Regions from separate parts of the Shewanella sp. 0m-8 genome, predicted to be linked through region 1. Evidence: predicted binding sites of a transcription regulator. Region 1 holds the regulator's gene; each other region holds the start of a gene.

What was found. Region 1 encodes ArgR, which controls arginine synthesis, uptake and breakdown. Its sites were predicted from a motif close to ANTGAATANNTATTCANT; they were not measured.
Region 2: the regulator ArgR is predicted to act here: its motif matches at 1,397-1,414, upstream of argA (amino-acid N-acetyltransferase).
Region 3: the regulator ArgR is predicted to act here: its motif matches at 2,100-2,117, upstream of ACVBIO_RS18855 (aspartate aminotransferase family protein).

What each region holds. Positions count from the first base shown of each region.
Region 1 is NZ_JBRIMB010000002.1:88,976-92,244, forward strand. Features, by position in the region: gene mdh (malate dehydrogenase) at 83-1,018, opposite strand; gene argR (transcriptional regulator ArgR) at 1,371-1,841, shown strand; gene ACVBIO_RS01600 (cupin domain-containing protein) at 2,095-2,556, shown strand; gene ACVBIO_RS01605 (Dyp-type peroxidase) at 2,637-3,269, opposite strand, start outside.
Region 2 is NZ_JBRIMB010000039.1:3,328-6,596, reverse strand. Features, by position in the region: gene argA (amino-acid N-acetyltransferase) at 8-1,327, opposite strand; gene rpmG (50S ribosomal protein L33) at 1,664-1,837, opposite strand; gene rpmB (50S ribosomal protein L28) at 1,844-2,080, opposite strand; gene radC (RadC family protein) at 2,209-2,886, opposite strand; gene coaBC (bifunctional phosphopantothenoylcysteine decarboxylase/phosphopantothenate--cysteine ligase CoaBC) at 3,036-3,269, shown strand, end outside.
Region 3 is NZ_JBRIMB010000055.1:20,344-23,612, reverse strand. Features, by position in the region: gene astA (arginine N-succinyltransferase) at 1-523, opposite strand, end outside; gene ACVBIO_RS18855 (aspartate aminotransferase family protein) at 657-1,874, opposite strand; gene ACVBIO_RS18850 (HDOD domain-containing protein) at 2,545-3,269, opposite strand, start outside.

The DNA.
Region 1 (3,269 bases):
TTAGCACCTTGATGCCATTGAGAAACAAAAAAGGAGCCTAAGGCTCCTTTTTTATTATGACCCACAAGAGGTCAGTCATCGTTTATTTAACGAATTCGATACCCAGCACAATATCAGCCTTTAGTGTATCTAGCATAGCGTCACGAGCATTCGCTTCAAATGCGCTTACATCGCCATAAGCAAGGACTTGCTCAACACCGTTCTTACCAAGTACAACAGGTTGTGCAAAGAACTCAGTATGCTCACTGCCGCCATCAACATAGGCGCATTCAATCACATTTGCTTCACCTTGAAGACCACGAACAAGTGATAAGCCGAAACGACATGCAGCTTGCCCCATAGATAGGGTTGCGCTACCGCCACCCGCTTTAGCTTCAACAACTTCCGTACCCGCATTCTGGATACGTGTCGTTAATGCTGCAACTTCTGCATCGGTAAAGCTTACGCCTTCAATTTGTGACAGCAGCGGAAGAATCGTCACTCCACTGTGCCCACCGATAACATTAACTTTAACGTCTGCAACGTTTAAGCCTTTTGCTTCAGCAACGAACGTTTCTGAACGGATAACATCCAACGTTGTAACACCGAACAAACGGTTCTTGTCGTAAACACCCGCTTTTTTCAATACTTCAGCAGCAATGGCTACGGTTGTATTTACAGGGTTTGTAATGATACCGATTAATGCCGTAGGGCAAGTCGCGGCACATTTTTCAACTAGATTACGAACTATACCTGCATTGATGTTAAATAGATCTGAACGATCCATACCCGGCTTACGAGCAACACCCGCAGAGATAAGTACAACATCAGCACCTTCTAGTGCAGCAGTAGGATCTTCACCAGCGAAACCTTTTACTTCTACCGCAGTAGGGATGTGGCTTAAGTCAACCGCAACACCTGGCGTAACAGGGGCAATATCATAAAGCGACAATTTTGAACCCGCAGGTAATTGAGTTTTTAACAGTAGGGCAAGCGCCTGGCCAATACCACCAGCAGCACCAAGTACAGCAACTTTCATAATGATCTCCGTCAATTCTCAGATTTTTGTGATTTAGATCCACCTTTCCAATGCCGCAACAGTACTGGATTCACAAAAAAAATTCAATTATCCCTTAGTCGTGTTGAATATAATCTAGAACGCTAATGTAAGATGGTAAATGAGTAAAGTGAGTGTACATCAGCGATACAGAGCTAAAACCATAATAAATTAGCATAACAAAATTTAGAATAATCATTCTAACTTAAGTTGAATCATTGAGTCTAACTGGGTTTATTAATGAATTTTTATTCAAAAAAACGAATACCAATTGACAAAAACGGCGAAAATATTCATGATAAAGCAGATTTTTTTGAATAAAGAATAATAATATATGCAAGCTAGTAAAAGCCCAGATGATTTAGTTAAGACGTTCAAATCTATTTTAAAAGAGGAGCGTTTTGGCTCTCAAAGTGAAATTGTTATCGCCCTTCAAGCAGAAGGCTTTAGCAATATAAACCAATCTAAAGTTTCTCGTATGCTAAGTAAGTTTGGCGCGGTTAGAACCCGTAACGCAAAGCAAGAGATGGTATACTGCCTTCCTGCAGAGCTTGGCGTTCCTACTGCCGGAAGCCCGCTTAAAAACCTGGTACTGGATGTTGACCATAACCAAGCCATGATTGTTGTCAGAACTAGCCCTGGTGCAGCGCAATTAATCGCGCGTCTGCTCGACTCAATAGGTAAGCCTGAGGGTATTTTGGGGACTATTGCTGGTGATGATACGATTTTCATCTGTCCATCTAGTATCCATAGCATTGAAGACACGCTAGAGACAGTTAAGTCACTGTTTAATTATGCTGATTAATTACGCCGACTAAACATAAAGCGACGATTTTTTTAAATGCTGTACCCTCAGGGCTACAGCATTTTTTGTTTGTTGCATAATCAGCCTCCATCACTCGACCGTTTACCTAGGCTCTGCACCGTAACCCAATCATTTAGCTTAATGCCCCCTGTATGAAACACTATGTTTTATACAATATATTGAATAGCAGCTTCTCTCTCGAGCAATAATCGTTATAATCCTCAATGACAGTACTGTTAGTCGAGGGCAAATAATGAATAAAAGTAAAATAATAAATATCAACGATATATGCTGGGAATCTTGGCAGCATGAAGATCAGTATGCCAGCGAGCAAAAGCACATTGGCGATACCGCCGGTGGAGAAAAAATTGGCGTGACCATGGAACGCTTAGCGCCAGGTAAGTCCTCAGCTGTTGCCCATTACCATACAAAAGAAGAAGAGCATATCTACGCGATGCATGGCGAAGCGACGCTATACATTGACGGCGAGCCTCACCCTTTTAGTCAGGGAGAATATATCTGCTTTAACGCTGACACGGGTGTGTCTCATAAACTCGTCAATCATAGTGAGCAAGAGTTTGTTTTTCTGGTCGTTGGTAACCGAGACATACATGACGTAGTTGTATACCCAGAAAATAACAAGGTGCTAGTAAAATCTGTCAACGAAGTTTACGCCAAACGCCCCACCAATTATTGGGATAAAGACGAAGCTTAGCGCGAATAATTCACTTTGTTACGCCCAATAAAAAACGCACTTTACTGTGCGTTTTTTATGAGTCAGTAAAACCTTGCGAATTAGCCCGCTGTAATCATAAAGTCTAATGATGGCGCAAAGAATGACGAACCAGTTAATGCTTGAGTAAAATGCATTAAATGGTCATGGTTGCCTTCACTATCGCCATGCACCATGCTCTCTAGCATCTTTTCGAAATTAACTGAATTGCGGCAAGTAGAGATAAACATCAAGCCTTGCTCTTTAACTGAACCATAAGGCATGCTTTGCCTTAAGATCTCCATAGACTTACCTTCACTGTCTTTCAGGTTAACACGCTTAATGTGGCTCGTAAGCGGTTTATCAGCCGATGCATACTCGATATTGTCCGCTTTAGTACGCCCAATAACATCTTCTTGCTTCTTGACTGGCAGACGGTTCCACTTACTTAAGTTATGGGCAAACTTTTGTACATGAATATAACTTCCGCCTTTAAAACGGCTGTCTTCCTCGCCGATTAATGCAACTTCCTGACGACTACGTCCTTTAGGGTTCTCGGTGCCATCAACAAAGCCGCTCAAATCACGAGAGTCCATGAATCTAAAGCCACGCTCTTCATCAATGAGTTCAACTAAGCCTTCAAACATTTGATTAACTTCGTTAGCCACCAAGTGCAGAATATCAAAACGATCACAACGGATATGCACAAATAAATC
Region 2 (3,269 bases), on a different contig from region 1:
AGTGGACTCACAACTCCAAAGCCAGGATTTTCGATTTTCGTTGGTAGTTATACAGCTGCTTTTTCTTCTCAGGTAACTCATCAACCTCAACGATATTAAAGCCATGCTCTAAGAACCAATGAATACTGCGAGTCGTTAAGGCAAACAAGCGCGAATAGCCTCTCACTCTTGCCTGACCAATAATATTTTGTAGCAACAAGCTGCCTCTATCGGCATCACGGTAATCAGGGTGCACCACTAAACAAGCAAACTCCCCCGCATTATCCTCCTCGAATGGATAAAACGCAGCGCAACCGATCACTAAGCTATCGCGCTCAATCAGCATAAATTGCTCTATCTCCATTTCAAGCTGCTCACGTGAACGTCTGACCAAAACTCCTTTTTGCTCTAATGGACGAATGAGATCTAACACACCACCGATATCGCTAATCGACGCTCTACGCAAGCGTTCGGCACTTTCAGTCACAATCTGAGTACCAATGCCATCGCGAGAGAAAAGCTCTTGTAGCAAGGCTCCGTCATCGAGGTAGCTAACAAAGTGGCAGCGGCTCACGCCATTACGACACGCATCAATGCTTGCCTGCAAAAAAGCTTTTGTTCCCACGCACAGTGGCGTGACTTGTGACAGGTTATTTAAAATAGTTTGCGCATCTGTCGGCATCAATTCGGCGATGACCTGACCGGTCTCATCTAAGATACCTTTCTGCGAGCTAAAACCTATCATCTTATCCGCTTGAAGCTTGATGGCTATCTGGGTAGCAACCTCTTCAGCTGTAAGATTAAAACTCTCCCCCGTCACAGAGGCGGCGACAGGCCCAAGCAATACGATACCGCCATTATCAAGCTGACGTTTCAAGCCTTGACTGTCAATTCGGCGCACTTTACCGCTGAGGCAATAATCGACGCCATCTTCAACTCCTAGCGGTTGTGCAATCACAAAGTTGCCACTAACAACATTGATCTGCGCACCTTGCATAGGCGTGTTACTTAAACTCATCGACAAGCGCGCGGTAATGTCGAGATGTAAGCCACCAACAACCTGCTTAATCACCTTAAGAGCATCTTCTTCCGTAACTCTTACACCATTGTAATATTCGGCAGGCAGACTGTATTGCGCGAGGGCTTCATCAATTTGAGGCCTAGCACCATGCACCAAGACGATTTTGATCCCTAGGCTATGCAGCAATGCAATATCGTTGATAATGGCGCGAAACTGTTTCTGAGCTAAGGCTTCACCGCCCAGCATCACAACAAAGGTTTTGCCCCTATGGGCATTAACATAGGAAGCGGAATGACGAAATCCATCAACAAGTTCAGTGGTACGCACGCTAGAATCACCTCAAGAGTAAATATACATTCATCTGAATAACAGAATTTAGTAACTTCAAGAGATAGTATTGCATTTATATTCATTTAAAAAGCATTTATTTTCAATTTAACTGTTTATTTTTACATTAGGGTAAAGTACGTCTGACAGGCATAAATTGGTGTTATTTGTGCTAAGGCTATTAAGTAAAGCCGCGCGAGGAATTAGGTGAAAAATTAAGTCACCAATGACGAATGAGCGGGATAGAAAACAATGATATTGCAGAGTAATGCCAAATTTTAGGCAAAAAAAAGCCCCTATAAATAGAGGCTTTTTCCAAGATGCTTAAACAAGTAATTACTTGATTTTAGCTTCTTTGTACATAACGTGCTGACGAACAACTGGATCAAATTTCTTGATTTCCATTTTTTCAGGCATGTTACGTTTGTTTTTTTCAGTCGTGTAGAAGTGACCAGTGTTAGCGCTAGAAACTAGCTTGATCTTCTCACGATTACCTTTAGCTTTAGCCATGGTTTATTACACCTTCTCGCCGCGGGCACGAAGTTCAGCAATAACAACTTCAATACCTTTTTTATCGATGATACGCATACCTTTAGTAGATATACGTAGCTGTACGAAACGCTTTTCGTTTTCTAACCAGAAACGGTGGTTCTGTAGGTTAGGTAAAAAACGACGACGCGTTGAATTCTTCGCGTGCGAACGGTTGTTACCAACCATTGGTCGCTTGCCAGTTACTTGGCATACTCTTGACATGTCAATCTTCTCCAAAACAATATATTTAACGCTCGAGCATTAATGCACCTCGAACACGGCCGTCGCCTGAGGCACACAACAGAGGGCGCATTTTATACAGGATCTAAAATCAAAGATCAAGGGATAGATTAATCTATCCATCCCCGTTCAGCGAAAGAAACTATCTCTCGATCGCCCACAACCATATGGTCCAACAAGGAAACATCGATAGTTTGTAAGGCTTGTTTCAATCGCTCAGTAATTCGTCTATCGGCTGAACTTGGTTCTGCAATCCCTGAGGGGTGATTGTGACACACGATTACAGCCGCAGCGTTTTTTTCAAGCACTAGGCTCACCACTTCACGTGGATAAACCGATGCTGAATTGATTGTGCCCCTAAATAATTCAACGAATTGAATCACCCTATGTTGACTATCTAACAATAAAATAGCGAACACTTCGTAAGCACGATCAGACAATTGTCTCATTAAATAGTCCCGAGTTAAATCAGGATCAGATAAAAAATTTCCTCTTTGTAGTTTTTCTTGCGAAATTCGCGTACCTAATTCCACTGCAGCCTGTATTTGCGCAAATTTTACCGGACCTATTCCATCTTGCCTACAAACTTGCATTTGAGACGCGCTAAGCAGGCCTCTAAGCCCCCCAAACTCATTTAGCATAGTTCTTGCCAGCTCAACAGCACTTAAGCCTTTTACGCCAATCCTAAGCAATACCGCCAATAATTCAGCATCCGATAACTGCTTCACCCCGTTATTTAATAATTTTTCTCGCGGTGCTTCCCCTTCGGGCCAATCCTTAATCGCCATCACAACCTCCTTGTTGTTTTCTTCTATGAGTATGGTCTAGATTTTTGGAAGTTGTTCATCACCATTTAGCGGTTTGTGATATCTTAGGCCGCAACATCTGCAGCGTGATGAAACATTTATCGCCAAAGTGATTATGGAAAGAGTTAAGTATGGGTCTCAATAACAAAAAAGTACTGCTGGGCATCGGCGGCGGCATAGCCGCATACAAATCTGCTGACCTAGTACGGAAATTAAAAGAGCGCGGCGCAGACGTCCGCGTGGTTATGAGTCAAAGTGCGCAGGAATTTATTACCCCGCTCACTTTGCAGGCACTTTCAGGCTATCCGGTAGCAACCGATCTGCTTGATCCCACGGCCGAAGCGTCCATGGGGCATATCGAATTA
Region 3 (3,269 bases), on a different contig from region 1:
GTGAGTTACCATCTTCGTCACTCTCACCACGCATCTCTGCAATAACCGTTTCACCAAAGCGCTCAGCGTGCTGAGCAAGAAACAGAAAGCGACTTCTTGAAAGCATGCGGCCGTTATTATTTTTACGGTAGCTTCCACGTAGGAAAAGTGTACAAAGCTCGGCTGCGCCAGTGTAATCGTGGCAAAGGGTTAAGGTTTCGACCTCATTACGTACATCGATTTGCTCAGAGTGGTAAACCTCTGTCCCTAATCGATAATGGTAAAAAGCATCGACCATACCTACCGCAGCCTCAATACCACAAGTACCCACAACCTCACCGGTTTCGGTATCTTCTAGTACCATCAAGTAACCTTCATCGAAAGGTTTATCGATCTGCTTAGTAAATGATTCTTCTACTCGAGCAATTTTTCTGCGGAGTAGTGCTTCATTTACCGGTAGAGATGTGAATCCATGCCCTGACTCTTCAGCTATTTGATATAGCGCTTTAAAGTCAGTCGATCGGATTGGACGTATAACTAGCATCTAGGAGTCTCCTCGCTATCACTTGTCGTATCTGTCAGCCTTATCAATATTTGACAAGCACAGCTCAAGAAACGTTCAAGTTATCCTAAAGACAAAAAAGGAGCGTTATCATTGATAACACTCCGTATGCCTTTTAGGCTTCGACAACTTTAGCTACAGCACGTTCAAAACGCGCTAGACCTTCCGCAATATCGGCTTCTGGGATCACTAAAGAAGGCGTAAAGCGAACAACATTTGCACCAGCAACTAGGCTCATAACGCCTTCGTTAATAGCGGCAACTAAGAATTCTTTAGCGCGCCCTTGGTACTTATTGTTAACCACCGCACCAATCAATAGACCTTGGCCACGGATTTCAGAGAATACATCGTACTTGTCGTTAATCTTCTTCAAGCCATCGCGTAATAGTTGTTCACGGTGTTTTACGCCGTTCAGTACTTCTGGAGTATTAACCACATCCATCACTGCATTGCCCACTGCACAAGCTAGCGGGTTACCGCCATAGGTAGAACCGTGAGTACCAATCTTAAGGTGATCAGCGATCTCTTTAGTCGTTAGCATGGCTGCAATTGGGAAACCACCACCAAGCGCTTTTGCTGTTGTCAGCACATCAGGTACTACATCGCCACGCATATAAGCATATAACTCACCTAGACGACCCACACCTGTTTGAACTTCGTCAAAAACTAACAATGCATTATGCTTATCACAAAGTGCACGAACCGCTTTTAAAAATTCAGGATCAGCATCAATAATGCCGCCTTCACCCTGCAATGGCTCCATCATTACTGCACACGTTTTATCTGAAAATACCGCTTCTAATGCTTCAATATCATTAAATGGTACATGAGTAATGCTCTGTGGCTTAGGACCAAAACCGTCCGAGTAAGCCGCTTGACCACCAACACTCACAGTGAAGAAAGTACGACCGTGGAAGGCTTTATCAAATGCGATAATTTGGTCTTTTTCAGCGCCAAACTTATCCATTGCATAACGACGAACGAGCTTAAGTGCAGCTTCGTTTGCTTCAGCGCCCGAGTTAGCAAAATAAACACGATCGGCGAATGTTGCTTCAACTAGCTTAGTCGCCAGCTCTAGTGCAGGCTCGTTAGTCATTACGTTAGATAGATGCCAAAGCTTCTCGCTTTGAGTCTTTAGCGCGCCAACCAAAGCTGGATGACAATGACCTAAACAGTTAACCGCAATACCACCAGCAAAGTCGATGTACTCTTTACCTTCTTGATCCCAAACTCGGCTACCTTCGCCACGAACTGGAATAACCGCTGAAGGCGCATAGTTAGGCACCATAACTTCATCAAATTGGGCACGTGTAAGATTCATAGTTACGCTCATTCCTTCTCATCCTTTGTCATTATCGACCTTATTAGCTGGTCGTATTCCGCTCAATGTCTTTATCTTTTGTTGGTGACATGGCGATTGTTTGTTTAGCTAGAAGGACATTATTAGCGAAAATGTGATCAAAATACCAGTTTTTAACAATCATCAAGAGGAGGAAGAGCGTAAACACTGCATAAAGATTTGAGTTTTAGAATTAACAAAGCAGATATAGCGGGGCTTTAAGCATAAATAGTCATAAAAAAGTTATCTAGCACCCAATTCCATTAGTTATTCACAGTTAATGAATAACTAATGGCCGCATTCAGTTCTAATTAGTTAAGGTTTATATAGATAACCACTGATAAAACACCCGTTTAAATCGATAAATTTCAGGCCTTACAAGTCAACCAATATTGTATACCATTTATAGCGACTCAAACCGGGTCATGTTGCGTCTGCTCAATATTGCATAAAGTGCACATAAAAGGCTCAAAAAGCCAAATAACAAGCATTGCCACTTAGTTTAAAATTCAACCAGACATGCTGTAACAATAATCGATTTCAAACAAGTTTTTTACACAAAGTGGAAAGGTTAATCTATTAACTCGGCTAAAAGCGAATAGAAAGCGAACCTCAAAACAGGTTTATTCACTCGATTTAATTAAGGCATGGCACAATGGCCAGCTTAAAACAGGGTAAGCTTACGGAAGTTTTGCGCATCCAAACGGATCTGTTCTTGCTGCGAGAGCTGGTAATAATCAAACATTAATCGGCATTCTGCAGCGCTAATATTGTCTACTTCTTTTAGTAAATAGACTTTGGCGTAGCAATTAGCGCGTTCTATTAACGCCGAGTCTTCATCAAGTTCTGCGTATTTAAGGCTTGTATCGATCGACTTAAAGGTTTTGGTCAAGCGGCTCTCATCAAACTTAAGTAAGCTAAGGAGTTGCCAATTAAGCGTCCGACCATGACTTAAGACTTGCTGGTACACATCACTTGCAGGAAACTCTGTTGCCATCACCGCATCATAGAGCTCTTTATCTCGGCTTGCGCTCGCCTCTCTAAGCCACGTCCCCCACATGTCATCAAATGTCGTTGCACATTGATTAATCACACAAGTGGCACCCAGTTGGCTCATTAAGCTACAACTATAAATAAAGGCTGGGGCTTTTTGGTGTATGGCAGCTAAAGCTTGGGCAGCAATAGCGGCTACGATACTGTAACGCCAAAATTTTCGAGTCAACCACAGCATCTGCGGTTGCCCTGTAGGCATTAAATTTCTAAGGCAAAAATAAGGTACTAATGCCTGGAGGTTTTCAATCCCAATATAGTTAAGCACCAACTTAACATCGGTTACCTGCACATCAGAAGACTTAGGCCTACGGTGCCTAAAGGTGGAACTGTTAACCA